DNA from 2 places in the Tindallia californiensis genome. Region 1 is predicted to be linked to the other one. Evidence: riboswitches for the same ligand, from Rfam matches in the RefSeq annotation. Region 1 holds a riboswitch; the other holds the start of a gene.

The links. Region 1 has a riboswitch for glycine ahead of BLV55_RS11445 (GrdX family protein). Riboswitches for the same ligand answer to the same signal wherever they lie in the genome.
Region 2: another riboswitch for glycine. It lies ahead of gcvT (glycine cleavage system aminomethyltransferase GcvT); the one in region 1 lies ahead of BLV55_RS11445 (GrdX family protein).

The regions. Positions count from the first base shown of each region.
Region 1 covers NZ_FNPV01000008.1:56,203-72,638, reverse strand. Annotated here, with positions in the region: gene mltG (endolytic transglycosylase MltG) at 1-59, opposite strand, end outside; gene BLV55_RS11505 (TVP38/TMEM64 family protein) at 335-991, shown strand; gene tadA (tRNA adenosine(34) deaminase TadA) at 1,035-1,544, shown strand; gene BLV55_RS11495 (putative Se/S carrier protein) at 1,718-2,023, shown strand; gene BLV55_RS11490 (double-cubane-cluster-containing anaerobic reductase) at 2,119-3,267, shown strand; gene BLV55_RS11485 (acyl-CoA dehydratase activase) at 3,297-4,052, shown strand; tRNA gene BLV55_RS11480 (tRNA-Ser) at 4,159-4,246, shown strand; RNA gene ffs (signal recognition particle sRNA large type) at 4,270-4,534, shown strand; gene BLV55_RS11470 (nucleotidyltransferase family protein) at 4,647-5,273, opposite strand; gene BLV55_RS11465 (xanthine dehydrogenase family protein molybdopterin-binding subunit) at 5,257-7,623, opposite strand; gene BLV55_RS11460 ((2Fe-2S)-binding protein) at 7,623-8,159, opposite strand; gene BLV55_RS11455 (FAD binding domain-containing protein) at 8,161-9,015, opposite strand; glycine riboswitch at 9,489-9,591, shown strand; glycine riboswitch at 9,595-9,679, shown strand; gene BLV55_RS11445 (GrdX family protein) at 9,779-10,189, shown strand; gene BLV55_RS11440 (glycine/sarcosine/betaine reductase component B subunit) at 10,290-11,576, shown strand; gene grdB (glycine reductase complex selenoprotein B) at 11,662-12,969, shown strand; gene trxA (thioredoxin TrxA) at 13,014-13,331, shown strand; gene grdA (glycine/sarcosine/betaine reductase complex selenoprotein A) at 13,438-13,908, shown strand; gene grdC (glycine/sarcosine/betaine reductase complex component C subunit beta) at 14,000-15,538, shown strand; gene grdD (glycine/sarcosine/betaine reductase complex component C subunit alpha) at 15,549-16,436, shown strand, end outside.
Region 2 covers NZ_FNPV01000004.1:237,408-253,843, reverse strand. Annotated here, with positions in the region: gene argH (argininosuccinate lyase) at 1-1,267, shown strand, start outside; gene BLV55_RS07125 (glutamate-5-semialdehyde dehydrogenase) at 1,324-2,574, opposite strand; gene proB (glutamate 5-kinase) at 2,604-3,740, opposite strand; gene mutY (A/G-specific adenine glycosylase) at 3,755-4,864, opposite strand; gene BLV55_RS07110 (DNA recombination protein RmuC) at 4,868-6,115, opposite strand; gene BLV55_RS07105 (peroxiredoxin) at 6,509-7,048, opposite strand; gene lpdA (dihydrolipoyl dehydrogenase) at 7,139-8,542, opposite strand; gene gcvPB (aminomethyl-transferring glycine dehydrogenase subunit GcvPB) at 8,626-10,086, opposite strand; gene gcvPA (aminomethyl-transferring glycine dehydrogenase subunit GcvPA) at 10,083-11,426, opposite strand; gene gcvH (glycine cleavage system protein GcvH) at 11,428-11,811, opposite strand; gene gcvT (glycine cleavage system aminomethyltransferase GcvT) at 11,881-12,993, opposite strand; glycine riboswitch at 13,102-13,198, opposite strand; glycine riboswitch at 13,202-13,301, opposite strand; gene BLV55_RS07075 (ABC transporter ATP-binding protein) at 13,488-15,203, shown strand; gene BLV55_RS07070 (ABC transporter ATP-binding protein) at 15,229-16,436, shown strand, end outside.

The DNA.
Region 1 (16,436 bases):
AGAGCACCTCCGAAAAGAAGCAATACAAGCAAAAAAACAGCAAAACAGCCTTTTTTCATAATTAACAGATCCCTCCAAGAATAGTACGGTAAAGTAAGTTAACACATTTATTTTAACATGTTGACAATTAGAATGCACATAAAATATTAAAGAGAAGCGAAAAATCCGCCTTTATTCTCACTTTTTTGAAATTATGTCGACTTGCTTTTGATAAGAATCCTGTTTATGCCTGCTGGAATAAGTGAATAAACAGAATAACGATTCAATCACAATCCGAAGTTTTATAGAATCTCTTGAAAAACCCATAGACTACACCGGAAAGGAGCTGTCCGGTTTGAAAATAAAAAAGTATTTGCTGATCATCACATTCCTTGGTATGATGATTTTATTTATTACAATGACAGAAAGTCGGAGAGCCTGGCTTTTAGGTTTTGATGTGGAAGAAATACAAGAACTGGTGCTAACCTATGGGTTATGGGGGAGGCTTGTCTTTCTTGTGCTAGGAATCTTTCGACCACTACTTTTCATTCCGGTTTCTTTTTTCTTTGTAACGGGTGGATTGGCTTTTGGAACCTTGGAAGGCAGTTTTTGGGCTTTGTTGGGAATGATTGGATCAACCAGCATTATTTACTTTTGCGCCAGCCGGTTTCATCGACTGTTTCGGCGGATGGTTCAGCAAAAACATATTGAAATGCTTTATCGAATAACGGAAAAAGATTTGGTACCTAAAATTTTTTCCATACGGGTCACGCCGGGGATGCCTTTTGATTCTATTAGTGTGGCATCTGGCCTAACGCGGGTAAAATACAAGAGGTTTATGACAGGTACGTTTTTGGGGATGCTGCCAAAAGGCATTTTATACACCTACCTGGGGGAAAACTTAGATGACTACTTGTCACCACAAACCTTGTTGGTCTATGGCGCCCTATTGATAATGGCGCTGGCACCACATCTGTATAACTGGTATCAGCGGAAACACAGAAAAAAATAGCCTCAAAAAGGCGGCTAAAAGAAAAAATAAAAGGGGAATCACAATGACGCATCAAACGACAGATGAAATATATATGCAGTTAGCTCTTCGGGAGGCGAAAAAAGCAGCCGCAATAGGAGAAGTACCGATAGGTGCTGTCATTGTCAGGAAAGGAGTAGTAATTGCCAGTGCTCATAACCAGAGAGAAACAGGCAAGGATGCAACGGCTCATGCAGAACTGATTGCGATCCAGAAAGCTTGCCAAAAAGTTGGTGGATGGCGGCTGACAGATACTACCCTATATGTAACGATTGAACCTTGTCCAATGTGTGCTGGAGCAATTTTGCAAAGTCGCATTGATAAGGTAGTGATTGGTGCTATGGATCCGAAGGCCGGTGCCGCCGGTTCTTTGATGAATATTTTACAGGATCATCGATTTAATCATCAGGTTCAACTGACAACAGGAGTTTTAGAAGAGGCTTGCAGCGAAGCGATGAAAGCTTTTTTTCAAGAGCTTCGAGAAAAAAGACGGATGCAGAAGGAAACAGCCATTATCAATCAAAAGAATGCCTAAAGATTTCCTAAAAATGCTTAGCAATGTTAGTTATTGGATAAAAGAAATGAATGGGAAATCAAAAATAGATAAAGAATATCTATTATACTGGAGATTTTAATAATGATAGAATGACTGTCGGGTGGTGAACACTTTCGACAGTTTTTTTTATAGCGAAAGAAAGGGTGATGATTTTGAAAAAAGAGTGGCTGGTAGCATTTCATTCCACACATCATGCCATCGCAGCAGAGCGACTAGCGAAAGAGCAGGAGTGGAAGATGGAAATGATTCCCACACCTAGGGATATCAGTGCTAGTTGTGGTCTTTCATTACGATGTACGGAGCTGGAACTGGTAACCGTTGATAAAGTGATAGAGAAGTTCACCGAAAAAAAAGTTCTGTGGGCAGGGGTTTATGTAGCGAGTGGCCTCAAAGGAAGGCAAAAGACTTGGGAACTTATGCTCTCGGAAAAAGAACAAGCTAACAGTCAAGACTTTTAGCTTCTGATAAAGCCTTACCATCATCCTGTAGATAGCGATGCTGAAGATAGGGAAAAATTAATTGGTTTCTAAAAAAGAAAAGGAGATGATTGAAAATGGAAAGACCACAAACCATGGAAAAGATTGAAGATCTAAGAGGAATAAACTCGGTAAAGGTGAAAGAAGCCAGCGAAGCAGGACAAAAAATTGTAGGCATGTACTGTGTGTTTTCACCTCAGGAAATTGCCATGGCAGCGGGAGCCATTCCTGTATCTTTATGCGGAACCAGCAATGATCCTATCGAAGCAGCGGAACAGGAATTACCAAGAAATTTATGCCCTTTGATTAAATCTAGCTATGGTTTTGCTATTACTGACAAATGCCCGTTCTTTTACTTTGCCGATACCTTGCTAGCGGAAACAACCTGTGATGGAAAGAAAAAAATGTATGAATTGATGGGCAAAATAAAACCGATGCATCTTATGAACTTACCACAGAGCGCTGACGGAGAAGAAAACCTGGAACTGTGGAAAAAGGAAATGATTCGATTTAAGGAACATTTAGAAGATCAATTTCAGATAGAAATCACCAATGAAAGCCTAAGAGAAGCCATCAAACTGGCTAACCGGGAAAGAGAAGTTATGAAAAAAGTCCACCAGATCAATGCCAGGAAGCCAGCACCGATGACAGGGCTGGATATGATGAAAGCTCAATGGATTAAAGGATTTAACATTGAAAAAGAAGAAGGGATTCGCTTAATGGAAGACTTGTTGGAAGAAGTAGAGTCCAATCTTTCTAAACTGACAGACGGCGTAGAAGGACCACGGATTTTACTGACAGGCGTTCCTGTTGGGATAGGGTCAGAGAAAGTGATTCAGATTATTGAAGAAAGTGGCGGGAAAGTAGTAGCCCTAGAAAACTGTACCGGCTATAAAGGGTTGGATGTTATGGTAGATGAAACCAAAGATCCTATCGAAGCTTTGGCAGAAAAATATTTATCCACTCCCTGCTCCTGCATGTACAACAATCAGGGACGGTTAGATCTCATCAAAAGGATGGCGGAAGAATACCAGGTGGACGGAGTACTTGATCTTACCTGGCAAGCCTGTCATACTTATAACATAGAATCCTATTTCGTCAGAGAGTTTGTAAAAGAAGAGCTGAATTTACCTTTTTTACAGATTGAAACAGATTATTCCCAGTCAGATACAGGTCAGTTAAAACTTCGTATTGAAGCATTTTTAGAAACAGCTGAGAAAAACTAGTTTTTAGCTTTTTGCTAAGGAGGATCAACGTGATTCGTATTGGTATAGATATAGGATCAACGGTTACCAAAGCTGTTGTGATGAAAGATGAAAACATAATCGTCCATCAGCGTGTGCCGACAGGATGGAGTCCGAAGGAAACAGGAAATAGATTAATGGAAACACTGAAAAGAAACCATTCTTTCGATGAATCTGAAATAGCATCTGTAGTGACTACAGGTTATGGGCGAAAAACCCTGCCCTTTGCTACTCGTAAAGTAACTGAAATAACCTGCCACGCTAAAGGCGCGTTTCACCTTTATCCAAGCAGCAGAACCGTTATCGATATAGGTGGTCAGGACAGTAAAGTAATACGGATGGATGATGCAGGCAATGTGATTGATTTTATGATGAATGATAAATGTGCTGCCGGTACCGGACAGTTCTTACATGTGATGGCGACTCGCCTGGAAGTGGATGTCAACGATCTGGAGAAAATGGCTCTATTAGATGAGCCGGTTCAGATAAACAGTATGTGTACCGTTTTTGCAGAATCAGAAATTATTGGAATGATGGCGGCGGGTGCTTCAAAAGAAAGCATTGCCTCCGGACTGTTGAATTCTGTGGCAGGTCGTATTTCCACTCAGGCACAACGCATAGGCATAGAGGAAACCGTCTTTTTTTCAGGAGGGTTGGCAATAAACCAGTATCTGCAACAAGCCATCCAGGAAAAGCTTAATAAAAGAGTAGAAGTATCGCCAATGGCTCAGTATACAGGAGCCATTGGCGCAGCATTGCTGGGATAAGGGGTAAGATGCTTTGGCAAATTTGAAAAAAACACTTGCCAAAGAGGAAAACTTTCATTATAATATAATGTGCGGCTATAAAAAGATTGCAAGCATGCCGCTACATGGAGAGGTGACCGAGTGGCTAAGGAGCGCGCCTGGAAAGCGCGTAAGGCTTAACGGCCCCGCGGGTTCGAGTCCCGCTCTCTCCGCCATTATCATATTGTTATAAAAGTTGCTGTGCTAGATGGGGAGGTAGCGGTGCCCTGTAACCTGCAAACCGCTATAGCAGGGTCGAATTCCCTTTGGAGGCATTGTCTTTGTGGTGCAGACTCGGATAAGTGGTTATGACGACTGGGTCCCGCTCAACGGAAGTTCATGAACCCCGTCAGGTCCGGAAGGAAGCAGCGGTAAGTGATCCCTTTCGTGTGCTGCGGGTCAGCCTGGTCTGAGCTAACTGTTCGGGTACCGGCTATGAAACTTTGTCGAATTGGGGTGCACAGCTCATTTAATATAAAAGACAGCTGGTAAAATAAGAAGTATCATAATAAGGAATATAACATAAAAAAATGTTGTGCGTGATCCAGGGCTGACCCTTATCACACACAACATTTTTTATATTGGCTTTTGTTTTTTGAGGACTTCGTATTCCTTATAATAATCCATATCTAGGAGGATTCCTTCATCCTCTACGTTCACAAAATGCCCATCGGTATCATCGTATTTTTTCAAAAAAGCTTTTAAGCCTCCCGTGCCATCAAAACTCAAAAGATCGGCAATGTATTTTGATGAAATAACAGGTGGATGCCCTTTCTTCATTTGATAAGAAGGATAAACAATCCCTTTTTTCGTTGCTCTATACGATGTTACTATCTCTTTTATCGTGCTTACTTTTACCAATGGAATATCTACGGGATGCAGTAAAAAACCCTTATAATTTTTTTGGAGGCCCCGCACACCTTCTTTTATCGAAGAATACATTCCTTGGTCGTAATGATGGTTAATGACAATATTTACGGGATATTTCTTTAGGATCACTTCTAATTCATCTTTTCTGAAACCTGCTACAACATAAATATGATCGATTCCCGCATCCAAAAATGTCTGAATGATATATTCAATAACAGTCACTGAACCGAAGGGAAGCAAAGGCTTAAACGCTTTCATCCTGCTGGAATATCCGGCGGCCAGGATGATGACCGCCAGTGCATCGTTAAGATTTTCCTTATTTTGTTGATTCATTGATTGCCAATGCCACATTTTCCGGCGTTAACGGAAGCTTTGTGAAATTAATGCCTAATGCTTCGTAAAGTGCATTTCCGATTGCGGAAGGAACCGAAATCATTGGATGCTCTCCAATGCCTCTGGCGCCATAAGGCCCATCTACTTGTGCTGTTTCAGGTTCTTCAATATAAATTGGCACCATTTCCAACGGAATATCTTTTGCTGAAGGGATACGGTTATCTCCGAAGTAAGGGTTTAAGAGTCGGGCATCTTCATCAAACTTATATCCTTCAATAAGAGCTGATCCAATTCCTTGAACAATACCACCAAGCACCTGCCCATCCACCAATTTTTTATTAATAACCTTGCCGATATCAAAGGCCGAAACGATCTTTAATATTGTTATATCTCCGGTTTCGACATCCACCTCAAGATCGATTCCGTGAGCGCCGAAGGTCCATACAAGCCCAGGCCTTCCTTGTCCAGTTTCAGGGTCTGGATTGCTAAGTCCGCTTGCCATATAGGTACCATGGGCGATTAAAGGCCCGCCTATTCCATTTCCGTTTTCATAAGAGTATCCCATTGATAAGTCGATATAGGAAAGCTTTCTATGTGTTTGATGAACATGATAAATATATCCATCACCGTGTGTAAGTTCATCTGGGTGACAACGAAGGACTTGGCCAGCAACTTCTTTCATTTGCTCAATCATTTTTTTAGCGGCTTTTCTTACGGCATTTCCACCCATGAAAGTATACTTGGATGCTACGGTATTCCAGTCGTAAGGATGTTTATCCGTCTCTACATTCCATACAACTTCAACATTTTCGATTGGAATTTTAAGTTCTTCTGCGGCAACTTGTGCCATAATCGTATTAGCACCCTGACCCATATCAACGGCACCAATCATTATTTTTATATGGCCATCTTCATCCATTTGCATAATGGCGGATGTAGATGTATAGCTTGGCATTGCTGGAGCCTTTTGAAGCATTGCAAAGCCTTTTCCTCTTACTTTTCCTGTTTTGAACTCTCTTTGTTTTTCTTCTTCTGTTTTTCTTCCAGTCCAGCCTAATTCTTTCTTGACGGCATCCAGGCAAGCGATAGGATCACCTGTAGTGGGATATACAAGTTCTCCGCTTATAGTGGTACTGCCTGGTCGAAGCAGGTTTTTCATTCGAAGTTCATAAGGATCAATCCCTAACTTCTGAGCCATTATATCCATATGTCTTTCGGCTGCCCAGTGGGTTTCTAAATGTCCAAAACCTCTATAGGCGGTACTGAAGACTTTATTTGTATAAATCGTTCTGGAATGCAATTCTATATTAGGTATTTCGTAAGGACCTGCTCCTGAGTAAACGGCTGTTTTACCTACATTCACACCATAATCCGCATAGGCTCCGCTATCCCAATCATGATACACTTCCATCGCTACGATTTTACCGTCCTTATTAATTCCTGTTTTAAATCTTGCTCTCATCCCTGCTCGTGTAGGAAGAATGTTAAACTCTTCTTCTCTTGTCATTTTAAGTTTTACAGGTCGTCCCTTTACAGCTTTTGATAAGACACTGGCCAGAGGCTCAAGATGTACTCCTGCTTTTCCTCCAAAACCACCGCCTATATAGGGCACCACTACATTCACATCGCTTTTTGCAATCCCTAAGGATTTTGCTAATAACTGTCTCACAGCGAATGGAGATTGTGCAGAGGACCAAATTTTAACTTTGTTTGAATAAGGATCTGCCTGTGCAATGGTGACATGTGTTTCCATCGGAACATGAGCTACGGCCGGAACGTTGAACTCATCTTCAAAAATATAATCGGCTGCTTCAAAGCCTTTTTTAATATCTCCTTTTTTGGTCTTGTTCCAGCTTGCGATATTACTCCCCTTTTGAGGGAAGAATACACCTTTCATATGTTCGTAGGTGTGCAATTCTTCATGGACTAATACCTTTGCTTCTAACGCTTCATCCAAATTATGAACAATTGGCAAATCTTCATAGGCTACATCGATCAGCGTTACGGCTTCTTCTGCGATCGCTTCACTTTCAGCTACAACAGCCGCTACGATTTCTCCCTGATAGCGCACTTTTTCTCTTGCCATCACCTTTTTGTCGACCATATACAAACCCACTGTATAGGGAGCGTCTTCACCAGTAACGACTGCCTTTACTCCTTTTAATGCTTTGGCTTTAGAAGTATCGATGCTTACGATTTTAGCATGTGCCTTAGGGGAAAGCAGGGCTTTTGCATAAAGCATTCCGGGGACTTCCATATCATGCACATAGATCGCTTGTCCAGTTACTTTTTCCTGAGCTTCTTTTCGGTCATAGCCTTGCCCTATATGACTTAATGGTTGTTTGTTCATTATTTCAACTCCTCTCTTTCCCGTTTTGCAGCTGAACGAATGGCATTTATGATGGGTAAGTATCCTGTGCAACGACAGAAGTTACCCTCAATGGCTTCCTTGATTTCTTCCTCTGTTGGATGATCTTTCCGGTCTAATAAGGCTCTTGCGGACATAAGCATTCCGGGAGTGCAAAACCCACATTGCAATGCATCGTGAGTAATAAACTCCTGTTGCAATATCGAAAGTTCATTCTCTTTAGCGAGGCCTTCGACAGTAAGAATTTCTGCATTGTTTGCTTCTGCAGCCAGTATCAGGCATGAATTTACAACTTTACCATCCATCATAATTGAACAAGCACCACACTCTCCTTCTCCACATCCTTCTTTTGTACCAAAAAGTTTCAGCTCATTATGGAGAAACTGCAAGAGGGTCATCGTAGGATCTACATTTTTTTCTATTGTTTCTTTATTTACCGTAAGCGTTATAGCTACTTTAGGCAGTCCTGAATCTGTATATTCAAAGCACTGGTTGTTATTTTTAAAATCATTACACATATTACTTAGCCCCCTTTTCAATCATCGCCATCATGGCTTTATTTGCTAGTGCGCCTGCTGCTAATAATCGATATTCCAAAGAAGAACGCACATCGCTTATAGGTTTAATATGCTTTTGAATCTCAGCTTTTAACCACTGAGCCGTTTCTTTGCTAAATTCCATGTTCATTAGTTCTTTTTCTACCTCTTTAAGTCGAATAGGCGTAGGTGCAACCGCTGCCATTGCAATGAAAGTCCTTTTGTCTGCGGTTCTTCTTATTGTAATGCCTACGGTTGCTAAATCATGGCCTTTCACACGCGTTTGCCTTCTGAATTCACTCATATCTCCTGGTTCCACATCCGGAAGAGATACACCTAAAACAATTTCATTATCTTTTAATGCTGTTTTTTTAACTCCTGTAAAGAAATTTTCCAGTGCTAACTCTCTTTTTCCATTAGGTCCTTCAATATGAACCGTTGCCTGATAAGTGAGAAGAGGGGATGAAAGATCTGCTCCAGGCGATGCATTGCAAATATTGCCCACAAGGGTTGCTCTGTTTCTCAATTGATAGGAAGCTAAAGAGCCTGCAGCTTGTGAAAGTGCAGGATATTTTTCAATCACAGTATCAGACTCAGCTAATTCATTGACTAATACAGTGGCTCCGATATAAAGACCTTCACCATTTTTATAGTCAAATCGATGAAGTTCTTCAATTCCTTTGACATCTAAAATGTTATCCACCATCTCTACGTTCCTTCGAAGCGATATCATAAGATCTGTACCGCCGGCCAAGATTTTAGTCCCCGGATTAGCTGATAAAAAATCGATGGCTTCTTGCGTTGTCTGGGGTTTTGAATAATTGAACTTACTTATCATTAAAAAACCTCCTTTTAATATTACGTTGCATTCATCTTCTGACACTGCTATTTTTCGATTGCTTACATCTTAATTTTACCATTATTTCACAATACTCTAAAGAAAATGACATTAGTGCTTTTACACAAAATTATGAGCGTTTTTTCCTTACTAATTGTAATGTGTTGATTGGAAGGTTCAAAACAGGCGCCTTTAGGCTTCTTGTTTTTCAAAAAAGAGGATGCTTATGTCCAAGCATTGGTAGTCATGGCAGAGATCCAGACAAGATCGCAGCAGAAACTAAGCATCCTGTTTGTGATTACTGATATTCGGTTGGAAGAGCGACAAAGCTTGCCTGGGGCTGAATAGCGCACTTTGAAATTTTGTTAATTTATTATCAAAAAAAGATTGATTTTTATAGGAAAACGTTATACAATGATTACAAAGATCGATGTCAGTGTGAAACTTTCTTGATAACTTCATAAAAATACTGGATGATGTATGTGGGAGAGAGTCCGATGATGGGCCGCCGAAGGTAAAAGCTAACCGCCGAACAGCGTTAGTGAATTTCTCAGGCAAAAAGACCGCATGCGGACAGATCTCTGGAAAGCGAAAGCACCGAAGGAGCAAGTCTTGTTGAAGATTGCTGATCAACAGGGAGAAACTCTCAGGTACCAATACAGAGCAAACAGGACAGTGTCTTGTTTGCTCTTTTTGTTTTTTCGAACTGGTGATCATGAATCGTTTCACGTGAATGAAATAATTTATCCCTGGCGGTGATAGGATGGTAGTAACTAATAATCCAATGGTGAAAAAAGAGTTGGAGGGAAGTCTGATACCCCTACTTTGGGTAGAAGGAGATTACGAAGCTGTGTTGCGAAAAGTACGGGATCTGGTTCATACCGGTCATCAGATCATATCCCATCCCCTGGTAGGCAGCATTAAGCCCTATGAAACTCCTTATCGCACCGTGGTAATATCTGACTGGGCTGATTCGCTTCATATGACGTCATTACAAACCTTGGAACAGGTCTTTTCCTTACTGAACTCCTTTAAGGGGAAGGACGGGAAATTAAATTCATTGCGGACCTATCGAGATGAAGATTTACCGGATCTCCAACTGATAGATCTGGATTTAATAAAGCCGGTGATGGATCGGGGAAGCAAAGAAAAACAGGATGAGATTAGAGAGTAAAGAATAGAGGGAAAGCATCAGACTAAAAAAGCAAAAATGTTTTATCAGATAGCATTGTATGTAATTTGTAGAAGGAAGAGAAAAGAAAGGAGAGAAAAAAATGAAGCTGGAGTTAGGAAAAATCTTTATCGAAGACGTTCAGTTTGGGGATAAAACCCATGTGGACGGGCGCATTCTGGTCGTTGACCACAGAGAGTTACTGGAGGCTATTGGAGGCGAAGAACACCTATGGAAAATGCGGGTAGACTTAGCTCATCCAGGCGAATCTGTACGTATTACTCCGGTAAAAGACGTGATTGAGCCAAGGGTTAAAGTAAAAGGACATGGCTCTATCTTTCCTGGCATGTTAGGGAAGGTACACACTGTAGGTAATGGACGAACCCATGCGATGAAAAATGTAGCGGTGGTGACAGCTGGTAAGGTAGTTGGTTTCCAGGAAGGCATTATTGATATGTCTGGACCTGGAGCAGAATACACACCTTTCTCAAAAACCCATAATATTGTTATTACAGCAGAGCCAAAACCAGGTATTAAAGCCCACGAACATGAAGCTGCTTTAAGAACCATTGGCTTGAAAGCAGCCGCTTTTATAGGTGAAGTGATCAAAAATATAGAACCAGATGAAGTGAAAACTTATGAAACACTGGCACCTAGAGAAGCAGCCGAACTACATCCGGACCTGCCTCGGGTTGGTTATGTATATATGTTGCAAACTCAAGGACTACTGCATGATACCTATGTTTACGGCGTGGATGCAAAAAAGCTGGTTCCAACCGTAATGTATCCAACAGAAATTATGGATGGTGCCATTGTTAGTGGAAACTGCGTATCTGCTTGCGATAAAAACCCAACCTATGTGCATTTGAATAACCCGGTAATCGAAGACTTATACGAAGAGCACGGAAAAACAATAAACTTTCTGGGAGTTATTATCACCAACGAAAATGTTACCTTGGCTGATAAAGAGCGTTCTTCCAACTGGACCGCAAAACTATGTGAATTTATGGGGCTGGACGGAGCCATTGTTACTCAAGAAGGTTTCGGAAATCCAGATACTGACTTAATTATGAACTGCCGAAAAATTGAAGAAAAAGGCATTAAAACGGTTATTGTAACAGATGAATATGCCGGTCGGGACGGAGCTAGTCAATCTTTAGCAGATGCTGACCCGAAAGCCAACGCCGTTGTTACAAATGGAAATGCCAACGAAACCATTGTACTGCCAGATATGAACCGACTGATCGGAACGACCGCTTACGTTGATTCTATTGCAGGTGGCTTTGATGGAAGTTTAAGAGACGACGGTTCCATTGAAGTAGAAATTCAGGCGATTACAGGAGCCACCAATGAATTAGGATTTGGACACCTGTCAGCCGCTGCCTATTAAAGAAAATCATAAGCTAAAGAATAGCTAAAGGATAAAAAATCTGCAGGAATAAATACCTGAGGTAAAAAAAGAAAGGAAGGTTGAAATGGCTAAAAAGCGAATTGTTCATTATGTGAATCAATTCTTTGCTGGAATTGGTGGCGAAGAAAAAGCAGATATTCCACCAGAGCTGAGAGAAGGCGTAGTAGGGCCTGGGATGGCATTTAACACAGCTTTTGGAGAGGATGCAGAAATTGTAGCGACCATTATATGTGGAGATTCTTACTTTAATGAGAATCCAGAAACATCAAAGCAAAAAATACTGGAAATGATTAAGCCTTACGAGCCGGACATGTTTATTGCTGGTCCTGCCTTTAATGCCGGCCGTTACGGAGTTGCTTGCGCAACTGTTGCCTGGTTAGTGCAGGAAGAACTAAAAATTCCGGTATTAACAGGAATGTATAAAGAAAATCCAGGTGCGGATCTATTTAAAAAGGGTATTTACATTACTGAAACCGGGAATTCTGCCGCCGCTATGAGAAAAGCCGTTCCTGCTATGGTTAAGCTGGCCAACAAACTGATGAATGGTGAAGAAATAGGGTTACCGGCGGAAGAAGGTTATCTCGAAAGAGGAATCCGTAAGAATCTGTTTATGGAAGAACGTGGCTCCAGACGTGCGGTTAACATGCTGATTTCAAAACTTCAAGGAAAAGAGTACAAAACAGAATATGCCATGCCAGAGTTTGACAGAGTACCTCCGGCAGGAGCCTTGGCAGATCTTAGTCACTTAAAAATTGCAATGGTAACTTCCGGTGGAATTGTTCCTAAAACAAATCCAGACCGAGTAGAATCTTCCAGTGCATCTAAATTTGGAAAATACTCCATTGAAGGAATTGACGACCTTACAGAAGAAATGTATGAAACAGCTCACGGTGGCTATGACCCAATCTATGCCAATGAAGATCCGGATCGGGTACTTCCGTTGGATGTGTTGAGAGATATGGAGCGGGAAGGGGTTATTGGAAGCATTTTTGAATACTTCTATAGCACCGTAGGAAACGGGACCTCTGTAGGAAACTCAAAAGCTTTTGGAATGGCCATAGGAAAAGAAATGAAGGAAGCTGGTGTTGATGCCGTACTGCTAACCTCCACATGAGGTACTTGTACTCGTTGCGGCGCAACGATGGTAAAAGAAATTGAGCGTACCGGAATCCCGGTTGTACATGTATGCACGGTTGTTCCGATCTCCATGACCGTAGGAGCAAACCGTATTATACCGGCGGTAGCAATCCCACATCCTTTTGGCGATCCTAAGCTGGAGGCGAAAGACGAAAAAATGCTTAGAAGACGATTAGTTGAAAAAGCCATGAACTCTCTAAAAATGGATATTGAAACACAAACGGTTATTGAATAATCTTAACAAGACTGAAAACGCAAAAATAATTAGGAGGTGTCGATATGCTGGAATTAGATAAAAAAACATTTCAGGAAGAAGTATTGGACGCAGAAGGATTTGTTCTGGTAGACTATTGGAGCGATGGTTGCGAGCCTTGCAAAGCATTATTACCAGACATTGAAGCATTAGCTGAAAGCTATGGTGACAAAGTGAAATTTACAAAACTTAATATAACAGGAGCTCGTCGTCTGGCTATTTCGCAAAAAGTGCTGGGACTTCCTACCATCACCTTATATAAAAGTGGCGAAAAAGTAGCGGAAGTGACTAAAGATGACGCTACAAAGAGTAATATTGAAAAAATGATTACAGAAAATGTTTAAGGCAGGAAAAAAAGGTTAAGCTAAAGTTAAATAGGTGTAATCTGAAGTGTGGCAAACATGTGCCTGTCAGATCATCAATAAATAAAAAATAGAAAGGATGGTTCTAATGAGTATCTTAGATGGCAAAAAAGTTATTATCATTGGAGATCGGGATGGCATTCCGGCACCAGCAATCGAAGAATGCCTGAAAGGTACCGGAGCTGAAGTAGTATTCTCTTCCACAGAATGCTTTGTCTGAACGGCTGCTGGTGCTATGGACCTGGAAAATCAAAATCGAGTGCAAACCCTTACGGAAAAACACGGAGCGGAGAATATGCTTATTCTTCTTGGAGGAGCAGAAGCAGAATCTGCTGGCTTAGCCGCTGAAACCGTAACCAATGGGGATCCCACTTTTGCAGGTCCTTTAGCAGGAGTCCAGTTAGGACTCACAGTATATCACGCTGTTGAACCGGAGTTTAAGGAAGCGGTCAACGAAGAAGTGTACGATGAACAGATTGGCATGATGGAAATGGTATTAGACGTGGACGAAATTGTTGAAGAAATGAGCAGTATTCGAGAACAATTCGGCAAGTATTAAATAAGAGAAGGGTGATGGCGTGTTCATCACCCTTTGCTTAAATCAAAACCTGTAACTGTATTTACCCTAACCACTTTTGGAGGTGTTTTTATTGAGTTTTCCAGTGATTAAAGGTACCGGCTATGCCTTGGTTTATACACCAGATATTATGCATTGGCATGGAACAACCCAAAGTTTAGAGAGGGCATCCAATCCAGACTCTGAATATATAAAAGGATTAAAAGAAAGCACAAGATCTTTTGAAGAAGTAGTAGCCTATGCGCCCAATCAGACCTATATTGGAGCGTTGCATCCAGAAAAACTACGGGATATTGCAAAACCTTGGTACGAAAATCCGGTAGCAGAGGCAGAACGAACTGGTCCCTTAGGCGAAATCATGCCTCAGGATGAATTTTATGGATTAATGAAAATTGCTGATGTGTTTGATCTGGTCAGCTTGGAAGAAAGCTTCTGGAAACAAGCGAAAGCCAAACTAGAAGCACATCCTCTTTTTAAGGATGATGTAGAAAAAATGGGTCAAGGTGAGGAAAAAAACGATATTCAACGCTATATTGATGAATATCATGCCGATCCGATCTATCATGAAGGTGAATTGGTAGGCTGCGTAAAAAGAGCGCATGATGTAGACCTTAGCCTGACAGCCCATATTATTTATGAAAACCTGGTATCAAAAGCTTCTGGTATGCTAGCGATGAAGCACCTAATCGATAAAAACAATATTGATGTTACAACTATTGATTACGTTATTGAATGTTCGGAAGAAGCTTGCGGAGACATGAACCAAAGAGGTGGCGGAAACTTTGCCAAAGCCATTGCAGAATCCGTAGGTGCGGTGAATGCAACTGGGTCCGATGTTAGAGGTTTTTGTGCGGCACCAACCCATGCATTAATAGAAGCGGCGGCATTGGTAAAAGCCGGTGTCTATGAAAATGTAGTGATTGTTGCCGGCGGTGCTACAGCAAAGCTGGGCATGAACGGGAAAGACCACGTGAAAAAAGGCATGCCTTTGCTGGAAGACGTCTTAGGTGCTTTCGCGGTATTGGTATCGGCGAATGACGGAATTAACCCACTGATCAGAACCGATCTTATCGGAAAACATACAGTGGGAACCGGATCATCGCCACAAGCCGTCATCACCAGTCTGATCACCACACCTTTAGAAAAAGGTGGACTTAAAATTACTGATATTGATAAATACTCCGTGGAAATGCAAAACCCAGACGTTACAAAGCCGGCAGGAGCCGGAGATGTACCGGAAGCAAATTATAAAATGATCGGCGCATTAGGCGTTAAACGAGGAGAAATAGAGCGAAAAGAACTGCCGAACTTCGTAACAACCCATGGAATGCCAGGCTGGGCACCTACCCAGGGTCATATTCCTTCCGGAGTTCCTTATATAGGCTTTGCACAACAAGACCTGACAACTGGCGATCTTAACAAAGCCATGATCGTTGGGAAAGGCAGTCTTTTCCTTGGCCGGATGACGAACTTGTTCGATGGCGTATCGGTTATTTTAGAAAAGAACAGTGGTCAGGTTCAGTCGGCTGGTGAAGGCGCTTCGAAAGAAGAGATTAAAGAAATGATTATTGAAGCCATGAAAGACGTTGCCAATCAACTGATAAAAGAATAGGAGGGGAAGAATGATGGATCGCACGGCAATCAAGCAAGAAATTGGCCGAACCCTTCTTTCTTTGACAGAATCGATGGAACAGGGAAATTTCGGTCCTAAAATAAGAGTAGGGCTCACCACCCTGGGCAGCGAATTGGAACCAATTCATCTGGTAAAAGGAGCTGAAGAAGCCGTAAGGCGTTCAACAGACCTGGAAGTGGTGTTGATTGGGCCAAAGGTAGAAACAGCCTTGGAAACGGTGGAAGTAAACGAAGAAGCAGAAATGCATAAAGTGATGGAACGAATGCTGGACGAAGGAAAAATCCAGGCTTGCGTTACCATGCATTACAATTTCCCTATTGGCGTTGCAACTGTAGGAAAAGTGGTTACGCCAGGCTTAGGCAGAGAAATGTTTGTAGCCACTACTACGGGAACGGCGGACACCCAACGAGCGGCGGCTATGGTGAAAAATGCCCTTTATGGGATCATAACGGCTAAAGCCATGGGGATTGAAAAACCAACCGTCGGTATTCTGAACCTGGACAGTGCCCGGCAGGTAGAGCGAGCCCTGAATACTTTGAAATCCAATGGCTATGAAATCAACTTTTCAGAGTCTGTTCGTTCAGATGGCGGTAGTATCATGAGAGGAAACGATCTGTTGACCGGATCAGCGGATGTCATGGTAACCGATAGCTTAACAGGAAATATCATGATGAAAGTCTTTTCCTCCTATACGACAGGTGGAAGCTATGAAGCCTTAGGTGCTGGTTATGGACCTGGTATTGGCGAAGGGCAGCAACGGGTTGTGCTGATTCTTTCCAGAGCCTCTGGAACCCCGGTGGTTGCCAATGCGCTACAATACGCTGCTTCTCTGGTAAAAGGAAATGTACAGACCCTAATGGCTGATGAACTGGAAAAA
Region 2 (16,436 bases), on a different contig from region 1:
TCGAGCCCATGGAAAAATGTTGTTAAAAGTGGGATTGTTAACCGCTGAAGAACAGCAAAAGATTGATCAGGCTCTTTTAGAAATTGAAACAGAGATTGAACAGGGAGATTTCAAGCCAGATATAGCGCTTGAAGATGTCCATATGAATATAGAAGCTCGTTTAATAGAAAAGTTAGGACCTATGGGAGCAAAAATACATACCGCCAGGTCCCGCAATGATCAGGTAGCAACAGATTATCGTCTTTTTATGAAAAAAAGAATCCGAGAGATTATGCAACAGCAAGACGCCTTGCTAAATGCGCTTATAAATCGGGCGGAAAAGGATATTGATGTTTTTTTGCCAGGTTTTACTCATTTGCAACATGCGCAGCCAGTTTCCCTTGGGCATTTTTGGATGGCTTATTTCTGGAAATTCCATCGGGACTTTAACCGCATGGCCGCTGCCTTTGACCAGGCAGATCAGTGCCCCTTAGGTGCTGGCGCCTTAGCCGGTACAACCCTTCCCATAGACCGGCACTATTCGGCAAAACTTCTCGATTTCACTAATGTTACAGAAAATAGTCTGGATACTGTATCCGACAGAGATTACTTACTCGAATTTCTATTTGCGTCTTCTACTTTTATGCTTCATATTAGCCGACTCTGCGAAGACTTGATTCTATGGAACACCCAGGAATTCGATTTTATTGAATTACCAGATGCCTATTGCACCGGTTCAAGTATGATGCCAAACAAAAAAAATCCAGATGCGCTGGAACTAATGCGTGGAAAAACGAGCGGGGTGCTTGCTTCCTTAAATGATTTAATGATTAATCTAAAAGGACTTCCGCTTACTTATAATCGTGATATGCAAGAAGATAAGCGTCCTGTTTTTCATACTTTAGACACTCTAGAAGAAATTCTTGGCCTCTTGCCAGATTTGCTGAATGGTGTCACCATGAAATCAGCATCTATTAAACAGCATCTACAAAAGGGCTTTCTATTAGCAACGGATATTGCCGAATATCTCGTCTCAAAAGGAGTTCCCTTTCGTCATACTCATCATATTGTTGGGCAAGCTGTCCAATACTGCCTTGAAAACAACAAAGAGTTTGCTGATCTTTCCTTAGATGAATGGGGAAAGTTTAGTGATTCTATTGGAGAGGATCTTCTTTCGGTTCTAAGCATCGAAGCCGCTGTCGATCGGCGAAGTAGTTTTGGCGGAACAGCACGATCGGAAGTGAAGAGACAAATTAAAAAAGCTACTTCGCTCCTCGAAACAATCTAAAAAAGAAGCACCTTGCCTTATGAATTAAGTGCAGCGGTGCTTCTTTTCATTAGCCTTTATTTTCTTATTTGCCCATCTCCATAGATCACATATTTCGTACTGGTCAGTTCCTTTAATCCCATAGGGCCCCGTGCATGCAATTTTTGAGTACTGATACCTATCTCCGCCCCATATCCAAATTGTTCTCCATCTGTAAACCGAGTAGAGGCGTTAACATAAACAGCCGCCGCATCAACACAACGTAAAAACTTTCTGGAATTACTATAGTGTTCCGTAATGATTGCTTCCGAATGACCTGTACCATAACGTTGAATATGTGTAATGGCTTCGTCAATGCTATCAACTACCTTAACCGCTAGAATAAGATCCAAAAATTCCTCGGCATAATCAGAATCATTTATTTCAATAGCGTCTTCAAAAGCTTCTTTGGTAAAATGATCCCCTCTGATCTCTACCCCTTTTTCATTAAGAAGAGGAAGCAACTCCGGCAACAGTGCTTTTGCTTTTTCTTTATGGACCAACAAGGTTTCTAAGGCATTACACACTCCTGGCCTTTGAGTTTTTGCATTGATAACGATCTGTTTTGCTTTTTCCAAATCAGCGTTTTCATCAACAAAAATATGACAGTTACCTATTCCCGTTTCAATAACGGGAACCGTAGCATTTTTTACTACTGTTTGAATAAGTCCAGCTCCACCACGTGGAATGATAACATCTAGGTAGTCGGTCATTTGAATAAATTCCGTTACAACTTCTCTTCCTGTTTGTTCGATACTTTGAATACTACCTTTTGGACAGCCAGCTTTCTCAGCCGCTGTTGCAATCAGTTCTGTTAAAATGCGATTGGAATGCAGCGCATCCGATCCACCACGAAGAATGACCGCATTACCAGTTTTTAAGCATAGCCCAGCTGCATCTACCGTCACATTCGGTCTGGCTTCATAGATCATTCCAATAACGCCCATTGGTACCCGCATTTTTCCAATCTCTATGCCTTGAGCTCCTATCCACATTTCCTCTACTTTTCCAATAGGATCTTCAATTCCTCTCAGCGCTTTTAATCCATCTGCCATCGCGTAAATACGTTCTTCTGTCAACATCAACCGATCCATCAAAGCATCCGAAAGAGCGTTTTCTCTTCCATTACGCATATCTTCTTTATTAGCTTCAAGGATTCGATGCACTCCTTGTTCCAGAGCTTCTGCCATTTGTAGCAATGCATGATTTTTTTCTTCTGCCGATAAAAGTGAAAGTGAATTGGCTGCTTCTTTGGCTAATTTTCCTTTTATTATCAATTCTTCATTCATAACTTCGACTCCTTTTCTATTTATTCTGTTTATAGCAAGGTTAAGTGATCCCGATGAATAACTTCCATATAATAGCAATACCCTAAAATTTTCTCAATATCCTTACTTTGGCATCCTTTTATTTTGTCAATTTCATTAAACCCATAGTTGCTGATGCCTCTGGCAATTTCTCCTTTTTTTCCCAAAATGCTAATAACGCTTCCCTTTTCAAAAGTTCCTTTCACCGATGTGATCCCGCTAGGCAACAAACTTTTTCCTCGATTTCTCAAAGCATTTTCAGCACCTTCATCAACGGTTATCTCCCCTTCTGTTTTAGAAGCAAAACCTATCCAGCCTTTTTTCACGCCCATACGATGCTCTTTGGGAAGGAATAAGGTTCCTACTTTTTTACCTTCCACAATATCCAATAACACTTCTTGTTGCGACCCATTCGCTAAAATCATAGGAATTCCATTATTTGTCGCAATTTTAGCGGCTTCTATTTTAGTAATCATACCACCACTACCCAGATTTGAACCAGGTTTTCCAGCCATACTTTCGATTTTTTCTGTAATACTGGTTACTGTTTCAATAAAAGGCGCCTCTGGATTGTCCTGTGGGTTTTCTTGATACAGACCATCAATATCGGATAAAAGAACTAAAAGATCTGCATCCACTAAAACAGCCGTAAGTGCTGCCAGGTTATCATTATCACCAAATCGGATTTCATCAAAAGAAATAGTATCATTCTCATTAACAATCGGAATAACGTCGTAACGATGCAAGGCTGTTAATGTATGTCTTGCATTCAAATATCGTTCCCGACTATTAATATCATCCCGTGTTAACAAAACCTGTGCAACAATCTGGCTGTATTCACCAAAAAACTTTTCATACATATGCATCATAACGCCTTGTCCAACAGCGGCCAAAGCTTGGCGTTGAGGTATTCCCGAGGGTTTTTTTCTAAGTCCCATCTTTCCCATACCGCTTCCGATAGCACCTGATGATACCAGCGTTACTTCGTAACCCATATTCTTAATATCCGCTATTTGACGGGCGATATGATCCATACGATAGTAGTTGATGCGCCCGTTGGCATGGGTTAATGTGCTTGTCCCTACTTTTATTACCATTCTTTTCATACTTAAACTCCGTTTTTCTTCCACGTCTTTCATATGATGCATCGCATTCATCCCTTCTATGAGTCTGCTGAATCTAAAGAAATGCTTCTAAGTACTTTCTGATACACTTCTGGAAACGCTAATTTTTCTATTTCAGACAACTGAATCCACTGGTAACCCATTATATCACTAGAATCTATTTCAGCTTCATAAATTGTCATGTTCCATTGCTGATGGGAAAAAATATGTTTAGCCTTTCCTATCTTTCTCGTCATAACCATGGTGGTCAACAAGCGAGTCTCTTCCTCAGACTCTTTATTTTCATTATTATAACCTTTATTATTTTCCTGCACCAGCCCCTGTTTGCTTTCTAAACTTTCCTGTGTGGGGAATACCCACATTCCTCCCAGTAAGCCTTTGGAAGGATTTCTTTTCAGCAATAATGCATCCTTCTTTTTATTCCAGACAACAAAGACGTGTTTCTCCAGTATTTTTTTATTGTTTTTCTTTATCCTTATAGGTAACTCTTGCGCTAGTCCTGATTTCTTAGCCTGGCAGGAATTCTGTATAGGACAGTCTATGCACCGGGGGTTATTCGGTAGACATACGACAGCACCTAACTCCATCATGCTTTCATTGAAATCGCCTGGTCTATCCTTTGGAATCATGCTCTCTAGCTTAGTTCTTACCAGTTTAACCGCTCTTGGTTCTAAAACATTTTCTTTCAAAGCGTATATTCGACTAAAAACTCGCATAACATTACCATCAACAGAGGATAACGGCATGTCGTAAGCCATACTCAGTACAGCCGCCGCCGTATATGGTCCGATCCCAGGAAGTTTGAGTGCCTCTTTTTCCGATTCAGGAAAAGTTCCGTCATGCTCTTCCTGCATAATACGAGCGGCTTTTAATAAATTTCTTGCACGACTATAATAGCCTAACCCTTCCCATTGCTTCAAAACATCATCCTCATTAGCCGCTGCCAATGCTTGTATATTAGGAAAACATGTCATGAATTTTTCATAATATGGAATTACCGTTTCAACCTTTGTTTGCTGAAGCATTATTTCCGAAATCCATCTTTTATAGGGATCCTTTGTGTTTCTCCAAGGCATGATTCTGTTTCCAGCATCAAACCAGTCCAAGAGTTTTCTTACCCAGGCTTCATCTGGTATTGGTTTTATCACGCTTTACACCTCTTCATCCTGTAGCTCATCGCTAATCTTTTCATCCTCAAACCATTGCAAGGTAGTTTCACTTGGCATTTCTTCCACTTCTCTCAGCCTACGTTCAATGGCCCTGGTTCTTACTCCTGCTTTATCAATGACATTACTTGCCTCCTGCAATTTTTTTCTTGTTTTGTCCAGAATACCTCCAAATTTTCCAAATTCCGACTTAACCGCTCCTAATAATTCCCATACTTCACTGGATCTTTTTTGGATGGCCAGCGTTCGAAATCCCATTTGCAAACTATTCAATAAGGCAGACAAAGTAGTTGGTCCAGCAATGGTTACTTTGAACTCTCTTTGAATCTCTTCAAAAATTCCTAAGCGTAAAACTTCTGCATATAATCCTTCAAAAGGCAGGAACATAATAGCAAAGTCTGTTGTATAGGGCGGGGCAAGGTATTTTTGATTTATCATCCGCGCATCTGTTTTTATTCGATTGATAAGATTTTTTCGGCGACTGTCAATCATTTCGCTTTCCCCGTTTTCATAGGCATCCAGAAGATGTTGATAGGTTTCTGTTGGAAACTTCGCATCAATCGGCATCCAAACAGGTTTCGCCTTAGAGTCGTTTCCTGGCAATTTCACAGCAAATTCTACCCGGTCAGCACTATCTTCTTGAACCGCCACATTTTTCTCGTATTGCTCCGGGGTTAGTAATTGCTCCAAAAGACTCTCTAACTGATATTCTCCTAATACGCCTCTTGTTTTGACGTTACTGAGGACTTTTTTTAAGTCCCCAACTCCATTGGCTAAGTTTTGCATTTCGCCCAATCCTTGATGAACTTGTTCTAAACGACTGCTCACTTGTTTAAAGGACTCCCCCAGACGATGCTCCAATGTTTTATGTAATTTTTCATCAACAGTTTCTCTTATTTTTTCCAATTTTTCGTTATTATCTTTTTGCAAATCGCTAATTTTTCCTTCAACCACTTCACGCAAGTGATCTAGCTTATGTTCTGTTATTTTTATAATATGATCATGCCGCCCGGTCATCACTTGTGTTGTTTTGTCTAACCGCTCACCGGTGGCATTTTCAAACTGTCGTAAAGCTTGTAAAAGCTCTGCTCTACTTTCTCTCTCGCTTTGACGATATAATTCCCGGTTTTTTTCTGATTCCTCCCGATAGTTCTTTTCTATTCGCTCTAACTTTATCAAATAAAAAAACTGAATCATTAAAATTGCTGCCATCACTATGATTTCTACTGTCAAAAAAACACCGCCTTTTCTCGTTAATGACACCCTATCTATTGTAACATGAAATATTACCGGAACAAAGATTTCCTACATTAAAAAGAGCCAGTGTCTAAAGACACTGGCTCTGAGACTGAAGACAAATTATGTAGACATGATAATTTGAGGCGAGGACATCTAACGAAGAGCTTGTATGTGTTTTTCGAAAAAGAGAGAAAACCGGTAGAAATCCTTGTTTGAACGGAGTACCCGCAGGGCACGAGTGAGTTTGGATTTCTGTTTTCGACCTTTCGACCAAAACACACAAGATCGTAGTGTTATAACCGAGTTCAAATTACTTTGTCTACAACCTGAGAGCCAGTGTCTAAAGACACTGGCTCTTTCAGAAAGGGAGTGACTGGAACAAACAGTCTATAATGTTTCTTCTCCAGGGCTCCAATCTATGGGGCATAACCCTCCACTTTTTAGAGCATGAAGAACTCTTAGAGTTTCATCAACGCTACGTCCCACATTCAAATCATGCACGACAGCGTATCTTACAATGCCTTCAGGATCAATGATGAATAATCCTCTTAAAGCAATTCCATCTTCTTCCACTAGTACTCCATAGTTGCGAGCAACTTCCTGCGTCATGTCTGAAGCAAGGGGGAAATCCAATTTTCCCAGACCACCTTTATCATGAGCCTGATGAATCCAAGCTTTATGAGAATGTTCACTATCCGTACTAACACCTAAAACTTCAGCATTAGCATCTTGGAAGTCTTTAATTCTCTTGTTCATGCCTGTAATTTCCGTTGGGCACACAAAGGTAAAGTCTAGGGGATAGAAAAACATAACAAGCCATTTTCCTTTGTAATCATCCAATGAAATTTTCCCAAATTTTTCACCTTCACCGTCCACAAAATTCATTTCAAAATGCGGTGCAGGTTTCCCTACAATTCTTTCTGTCATAAGATAACCTCCTGATAATTTTTTCGTCATTATATATTTATCCAGTCAGAAGGATCTTAAACATCAAATGATAATAATTTTCATTTTTGTTTATTTTTTCCGTGGCGGTGCCATGTGAATCGCTTCATTTGTCGCTGCTAACGCCGCTTCCATCACCGTTTCCGCTAACGTCGGATGAGCATGAATTGTTTGAGTAATATCTTCAAGAGTCATATCATGACTCAGCGCAAGGGCTCCTTCATGGATTAGATCCGATGCATGAGCACCCATAACATGCATGCCTAATAGCTGATGGTTATCTTTCCGAGCAATCACTTTTACAAATCCTTCCGGTTCACCCATTCCCAGAGCTTTGCCATTCGCCCCAAACATAAATTTCCCTGTGAGGTAGTCAATTTCCTTTTCTTTTACCTGTTCTTCTGTCATTCCGACACCAGCCAATTGCGGATCCATAAATACACAGTCAGGAACAACGTCAAGCCTTATTCCCGACTCATGGCCCAGCATACGTTCTACAGCTGCTATTCCTTGATGAGACGCCACATGAGCCAACATCATCCCGCCCAGCACATCACCAATAGCAAAAACGCATTCATTGCTCGTTTGCAGATGTTCATTTACCTTTATGCCGGCTTCATCGTACTGAACACCTGCTTTTTCTAAGTTGAGCTGATTCAGCATCGGGTCTCTTCCCGGTGCCATTAATAACGTATCTGCCTCAATTTTATCTTCTTTGCCATTCTTTTTATTACGTATGTCAATTTCGAGACCCTCACCCGTATGTGTAATGCCTGTCACACGACAATCCTGTTTCAAATCCAAGCCTTGTTTTTTTAAGTAAGGTTGTACTCTTTTTATCATTTCTCCATCCATTCGTTTTAGAAGCGTTGAAGAAACCACCGTCACCTCTGAACCAAAAGCGTTAAAAATAGCTGCTAATTCTATTCCAATAACACCACTACCTGCAACAGCAAGTTTTTTAGGAATATGATCAATATCCAGCAGTTCATCACTTGTAATAACTCCCGGAAGGTCTGTCCCTTCAACCGGTAAAATAGACGGCTTCGAACCACTGGCGATAAGGATTTTTTCGCCTTCTAAAACCAATGTTTCGCCTTCTTTTGTGCTGACCTCCAGTGTTTTTTCTCCAGCAAAAGTTGCCCAGCCGTGGATCACTTCTACCTGATATGCTTTCAGGAGTTTTTCGATACCACCTACCAGTTGATCTACGACTGCTTTCTTTCTGCTTTGAATTTTTTCAAAGTTAATACGATATCCTTCTAAGTCCACTCCAAATTCATGCATTTTCTTTAGATCGTTTATTTTTTTTGCATTTGTATACATTGCTTTCGTTGAAATACAACCTCGGTTTAAGCAGGTGCCACCTATATCCCGACCTTCAACCACTGTTACTTTTGCACCAAGCTGCGCCGCTCGGATAGCGGCAACATAGCCACCCGGACCAGCACCGATAATGATGAACTCTTTTTTCATTCTGACAAACCTCCTCCAAGAAAGCCGAGTGCTAGGCTAAAGCTGCACTCGGCTTGTTTTTAGATAATGCTTGTTTTAAGAACTTATATGGGTAATTCACACTTAAGAACCGGCTCTCTAGCTGCTTTTACCTCATCTAGTCTACGTACCGGCGCAACATGTGGAGCTGCCTTTAGAATATCCGGATTGTCGTCTGCTTCCTGAGAAATAGCCTTCATTGCTTCTATAAAAGCATCCAGTGTTTCTAAGCACTCTGTCTCTGTCGGTTCAATCATCAACGCTTCCGGTACAATCAGTGGAAAATAAACTGTTGGTGGATGAAAACCATTATCCAGCAATCTTTTCGCAACATCTGTCGTATTAACTTCCATTTCCTTTTTACCAAGACCTGCCAATACAAATTCATGCATGCAAACCCGGTCAAAGGGCAATTTGAAGTGGTTTTTCAAATGGTGCATCAGATAATTCGCATTCAAAACAGCCATCTGGCTTACTTTTTTCAATCCTTCAGCACCCATGGTTTTGATGTAGGTATACGCTCGGACGTTAACCCCAAAGTTGCCATAGAAAGAGTGAATCTTTCCAATACTTTCTGGGCGGTCATATTCCAGAGCATAGGAATCTCCATCTTTTACCACTGCTGGCTTGGGTAAGAAAGGTATTAAATCTTCCCGCACGCCAATAGGTCCGCTTCCGGGTCCACCTCCACCATGTGGTGTTGAAAAGGTTTTGTGAAGGTTTAAGTGAACCACGTCAAAGCCCATATCTCCTGGTCGAGATACCCCTAATATGGCATTTGCATTGGCTCCATCGTAATATAACAGTCCGCCAGCTTCATGAACAAGTCGTGCAATCTCCGTAATATTTCTTTCATATAGGCCGAGAGTGCTTGGGTTGGTTAACATCAATCCTGCAATGTCGTCACCCAAAACAGCTTTAAGGCTCTCTATATCAACGTCTCCATCCCTGTTAGACTTTACCTCTACTACATCATAGCCTACCACATGAGCACTGGACGGATTCGTACCATGTGCTGAATCAGGAACAATGATTTTTTTCCTTTGTGCATCTCCTCTTTTTTCATGATATGCTTTTATCACCATCAGTCCAGTCATTTCGCCATGAGCACCAGCTGCCGGTTGAAGTGTTATGCCTGCCATTCCAGTGATTTCAGCCAACATGTTTTGGAGTTCATACATCATCTTCAGTGCACCTTGTGCCGTCTCTTCCGGTTGATAAGGATGCAGTGTATTAAATCCTGGCAAAGATGTCATGTCTTCGTTAATTTTAGGATTGTATTTCATGGTGCAAGAACCTAATGGATAGAATCCTTTATCAATAGCAAAGTTCTTTTGCGAAATATTAACAAAATGACGAACCACATCTAATTCACTTACTTCCGGCAAAGAAAGATCCTTTGTCGATCTCATGCTTTCAGGTATACCAGCTTCTATATCCATATCCTTTAACTCGTCGGGAGGTAGTCGATATCCGGTTCTACCAGGTTTCGAAATGTCGCACAGCAGCTTTGTATACTCCTTCATTTGATCCCCTCCAAACCTTTTACTAGTTGGTGAATTTCATCTAGACTTCGCTTTTCTGTTACGCAGAGAAGCATTCCGTTTGTTATTTCCGGATAGTATTTATCCACAGAGAATCCTCCCAGTATTCCCTGTTTCATTAATTCTTTATTGATCTCGTCAACATCTCCGGGAGCAGTCACCATAAACTCTTTAAAGAAAGGTTTATCAAAAGTTCTCTTTAGCCCGGTTTCTTTCTCAATTTTCTCTAAGGCATAATGTGCTTTTCGATAGGACTGTTCTGCCACTTGCCGCATCCCTTGTTTCCCCATTAAAGACATGTATGCAAGTGCCGCCAAAGCGTTCAATGCTTGATTGGTGCAAATATTAGAAGTTGCTTTTTCACGACGAATATGTTGTTCTCTGGTTTGTAAGGTTAATACGTATCCCACATTTCCTTCAACATCGGTGGTTTGCCCTACGACTCTTCCTGGCATTTTTCTCATTAGTTTCTGAGACGCAGCCATAAATCCTAGGTATGGTCCTCCGTAGTTCATTGGATTTCCTAAAGACTGCCCTTCACCAATAACAATGTCTGCACCTATTTCGCCCGGTGATTTAAGAAGTCCCAAAGAAATCGGATCCACGTTCATAATTAACAGCCCTTTATCCTGATGGGCAATTTTTTCTGCTTCTTCCATTTCTTCGATGATTCCAAAGAAGTTTGGATTTTGAATAATCACACCAGCTGTCTGCTTTGTCACAGCTTCTTTAAGTTTTTCTAGGTCGGTCACACCTTCTTTAGAAGGTATTGTCACCACTTCAATACCGTTAAAGCGACCATAGGTTTCCAGCACTCTTCTGGTCTCTGGATGAACGGTTTCTGAAACAACCACTTGTTTGCGTCTGGTTTGAGCCGCTGCCATGTATGCCGCTTCTGCTGTTGCTGTTGCACCATCATACATTGATGCATTAGCAATATCCATTCCTGTCAAATTCGCTATCATTGTCTGAAATTCAAAAATGACCTGAAGGGTTCCCTGACTAGCCTCTGCCTGATATGGGGTATAGGCTGTATAGAACTCGGAACGGGATGTAATATGTTTGATCACAGAAGGAATATAGTGATCATAAGCTCCCGCACCCAAAAAGCATACGAGATCTTCTGCACTTTTGTTATCTTTTGCTAAATCCTGCATATGATGTTGTATTTCTATTTCTGACTTTGGTTCTTCAAGCATTAATTCTCTCTGTAATCGAACATCCTTAGGCACATCGGCGAATAAATCTTCAAGATCTTTCATTCCCAATGTATCTAACATTTTTTTAATGTCTTCTTCTGTATGTGGAATATAGGGAAACATATTACGCCTCCTCTTCGCAGAATCTTTGATAGTCCTCCGGTTTCATCAGCTCATCTAATTGAGATTTATCGCTGATTTTAATTTTTACAAACCAATTAGCTAACGGATCCTGATTAATCTGACCAGGGTCATCCTCTAACTCTGTATTGATCTCTAAAACAGTTCCATCTACTGGTATATACATATCTGCAGCCGCTTTAACTGATTCGATGACACCAAAAGCATCGCCTTTTACATATGTTTCATCAACTTCTGGTAATTCAACAAATACAATGTCTCCTAAGGCTTTGGATGCAAAGTCTGTAATGCCCATATACATTTCGTCTCCCTGAACATCCACCCATTCATGCTCACTGGTAAATAATAACTTTTCCATTTCTCTCATTGTTATTCCTCCCTTATATTCATTTATAATCATTACATGAAACTCTAGTTAGTTCTTTCGCCATTCCAATTAACCTTTAGATTTTGTATTCTTTCTGTAAAAAGGGGTCGGTATTAATTTTGCTTCCACCTGTTTTTTTCGTATTTGAATCGTTATTTGTTCTTGTCCTTCTATGGTTTTTCGATCTACTAACGCCAAACCAACGTTTTTATTTAATGTTGGTGATACATAACCCGTTGTCACAAATCCTATCTTTTCACCTTCTAATAAAACATCATATTCACTTCTCGGAATCCCTTTGCCAAGCATTTCAAAGCCTACTAGCTTTCTGGGAATCCCTGCTTCCTTTTGTTTTTTAAGAGCTTCTAATCCAATAAAATCATCTTTCTTTAACTTAACAAAAAAACCATATCCTGCTTCAACTGGTGAAATATCTTTCGATATTTCATGCCCATACAACGGAAGTCCTGCCTCAAAGCGCAATGTATCTCTACAACCTAGCCCTGCAGGTTGGATACCTTCGTCCTCACCAGCCTTCATCAAAGCTTTCCATACGGTTTCTAACTCATCCCATTTTGTATATATTTCAAAACCATCTTCGCCGGTATAACCAGTTCTGGAGATAAGACACTTAACACCAGCAATTGTTACATGATCCTTAAAGTTGAAAAATTTAATTTCAGATAGGTTCTGGTCCGTAACCCTTTGAGTAATTTCCTCTGCCAGCGGCCCCTGGATAGCAAGTTCTGCTGTCCTATCTGATTCATCAATAACATCCACTTCGAATTTTTGAGCTTTCTCATTGATCCAATCCAGATCCTTTTGAACATTCCCAGCATTAATAACAAGCAGATACTCATCCTGAGCAAATCGATATACGAGCAAATCATCCACTACCCCACCTTCGGGATAGCACATAAAGGTATACAGTATTTCACCATCTTTCATCGAAGAGAAGTCATTTGTTAGCAAATGCTGAATAAAGGACAGGGCTTCCTTTCCTTTCACCCTTACTTCTCCCATGTGGGATACATCAAACATACCTGCCTTTTGTCTGACGGCGTGGTGTTCTGACATCAGCCCTTCATACTGAACAGGCATCTGCCATCCTGCATACTCCACCATTTTACCTCCATTGGCATCATGCCACTGATAAAGTGGTGTTCGTTTTTCTTCTGTCATATTGCTCCTCCTTCCTTTGCTAGCCTCCTTGTTATAACTACCCAACATTTTGCTTATCTCACATCAAAAAGACACACAAGTACCAATAAGGATTGATAATTGCATGCCCTCTGTCGTAAGCCTGAGAGATTCTGCTTCCAGGTTATTTATTTTTGAAACACCTGGCTGCATTGCACCTTCGGCGTCCTTGCGGATCTTTCCAGAGTTTCGTCCTATAGCGATCCTTTTTCCTGAAAGTTTCTATGTAGAAATCCCAGCTCTACATATTGCTCCTTCGGCTCCTTAACGGACTCTCTCGCTATCCTCATCCGAATATATATGTTTTTAACATTTCTTTAATCAATTTCATTGTATCTCGGTTAAGACTTTATTTCAATGTTTATTCTTAAATAATTTAGAATTCTTTCTCTAAATTGATTTTGTCATTTCCCTTAACTGAGTGTATAATCAATAATCATCATCCCTATTTTATTTTTAGTCAGGAGAAGTTTTCTATGAAACTGCTACCCTTTCTTAAGCCTTACCGTTGGCCGTTAATGATTATCTTTTTTCTTTTGATGATCATTTCATTTTTAACCACCGTACCTCCCTGGATAATGCAATACGCTATTGACGAAGTGCTGCCCAGTGGCAATGCCAATTGGTTGCCTTGGCTTGCTTTTGGAATTCTTTTGGTATCCCTTACAGAAGGTATTCTAAGTTTTATTCAGCAAGTATTCAGTGAGTACATCGGCCAAAAGATCATTTACTCCATAAGAAACCAAGTTTTCCATCATATAAACCAGCTGTCTTTTTCTTTTTATGATAAAACCAGGACAGGAGACTTAATGTCACGAATTGTTTCAGATGCGGACACTTTAAACCGCTTTATCAGCTTTGGCTTGCTGAAAGTGTTCACAAATGCGCTGATTCTCATTTGGATCTTCATTACCTTGCTTTATTGGAATTATCTAATGGGCATCCTTTTTTTATTTTTGATCCCTCCTATGACCCACGCCATGTTTGTTTATGCCCGTAGAGTCCGTCCTGCTTTTCAAAAGATACGAAAACATACTGGCATCTTATCTTCTCAGGCTCAGGAAAATCTATCGGGAATTGAGGTTATTAAAAGTTTTGGAAATGAAGGCTATCAGCATAGCCAGTTTACAGAGGAAAACGAAAAAGTGCTTAACCATACCTTAGCAGCCAACAAGATCAGTGCCTTTTGGATGCCTTATGCCGAAACTTTGATTGGCTTTTTTACAGGTATTGTATTGTTAATGGGAGGTTGGTTAGCCTCCATGGGTCAGATCAGTACCGGAACTCTCGTCGCTTTTTTGGCTTACATCAATATGTTGCGTCGCCCCATCCGCCAAACCGGATTTCTTCTCAATTTGTTTAGCCAGAGTGACGCGGCCGCCAGCAGAATCTTCGACCTTCTCAATCAAAAGGATTCACTAACCGATATTCCGAATGCCCGAAATTTCAAAACCATTCAACAATCCATAGTCCTTAACCATATTTCGTTTGCTTACAAGGATCAACTGGTTTTATCTGATATCAATCTACAAATTTTTCCTGGCGAATCTATCGCTTTGATAGGCCCTTCCGGTGCTGGCAAAACGACCTTAGTCCACTTGCTGATGCGATTCTATCAGCCTACAAAGGGCACCCTATTCATCGACGATATTCCTATTTCTCATTATTCCCTTAGCAGCTTACGGACAAAAATAGGTTTTGTGATGCAAGATCCTTTTTTATTTAACGGAAGCATTGAAGACAACCTGCGCTTAGGTTCACCAACAGCTACTTTTCAAGAAGTACAGCAAGCTGCCAAGGAAGCACAACTGGATTCTTTTATTCAGTCCTTGCCCTCTGGTTATAAAAGCCAGATCGGCGAAAGAGGAGTGTTCCTTTCCGGTGGTCAGGCTCAACGGTTAGCTTTAGCCAGAGTATTGCTAAAAAAACCAGAAGTATTGATTCTCGATGAACCCACTTCTAATATTGATAGTATTACCGATTCGGCAATTATGGATACTATTGCTGTGCTTATGCAAGATCGAACTACTATTACAATTGCCCACCGTCTTTCCACCATCCAAAACGCTACCCGGGTGCTTTATTTGCAGAAGGGCCATTTACTTGCTTCCGGAACTCATCAAGAGCTTATGAAAAATAGCGATGACTATAGAAAGTTCGTATCCCTGAATATGAAAGGTACTTCATCTTAATTTTGCTAAAGAAAGGGGGATCCAAATGCGCGGAGGTTTTATCGGTAAATACCCTGATCAACGAAATAAAAAATTCCAACAAAAGTATTTTCGAAAAGAAAACTGGCAATTCATCTTCCCCATTATTCAAAAAAATCGAAAAGACTTATTTCTTGCTGCATTTTTCACCATACTTTATACCATTGCATTTCTTTTCCCACCTTACCTGATACAAAAGATTATTGATGATTATATTTTAAGCGGCCATCCATCAGGAATGACGCCTTGGATTATTCTATTTTTTCTTTTATATGCTTCCTCCTGGTACTTCGCTTATCAACAACGTGTTTGGAGTCAATCTTCTGGTCACAAAACTGTTTTTGAGATTAGGGAAGCTCTCCATAAAAAACTCCTCGAACTCCCAATCAGTTTTCACGAAAAACAGAAAAAAGGCACTCTTACTTCCTTGTTGATGAACGATGTTTCAGCGTTGTCCTCTGTCATAACAGAAGGTATTATCGGCTTAATGAGCGATGTGTTAACAATCATTGGCATTACGGTTATCATGTACCAAATGCAACCACAGTTAGCACTGCTTTTGCTGGCTAGTGTTCCTATTATTTTACTGCTAATGTCTTTTTTAGGGCGTCACATCCGAGAAGCATTTACGAATGTACGAGAAAAAATGGCAGACTTAAGTGCCCAAGTGGAAGAAAATGTAAGCGGTATCCGTGCGATTCAATCTTTAGGCATTCAGGAAAAAAGCGAAGCTGAATTTGAGCAGGTCAGCCTTGGAAATTTCAAGGCGAAGTTAAAGGCAATGATGTTTTTGGCATTGCTTTTCCCGTTAATGTCCTTAACAACAGGTGTCGGAAATGCTCTTTTAGTCTGGCATGGTGGCTTAGAGGTTATTGCCGGTTCTATTAGTATTGGTATTTTTGCAGCTTTTTTGGCTTACATCCGAAAGTTTTACCTTCCTTTAAAAAACTTTAGCGATGTGTATTATACTTACTTATCAGCTTTGGTTTCTCTCAACAGAATTGTTGATGTGATGCTGCTGGAAAGCCATGTAAAACAGCCAAGGGATACACCTTGTTTTTTTCAACACCGCATTCTATTCCATCGTTTGTGTTTTTACTATGATTCAAAGATGGTTCTTAAAAATCTTTCTATGGAAATAGGAAAGGGAGAACGCGTCGGCATTGTCGGAGACAGTGGTTCCGGAAAATCAACCTTGGTACGTTTACTGACCAA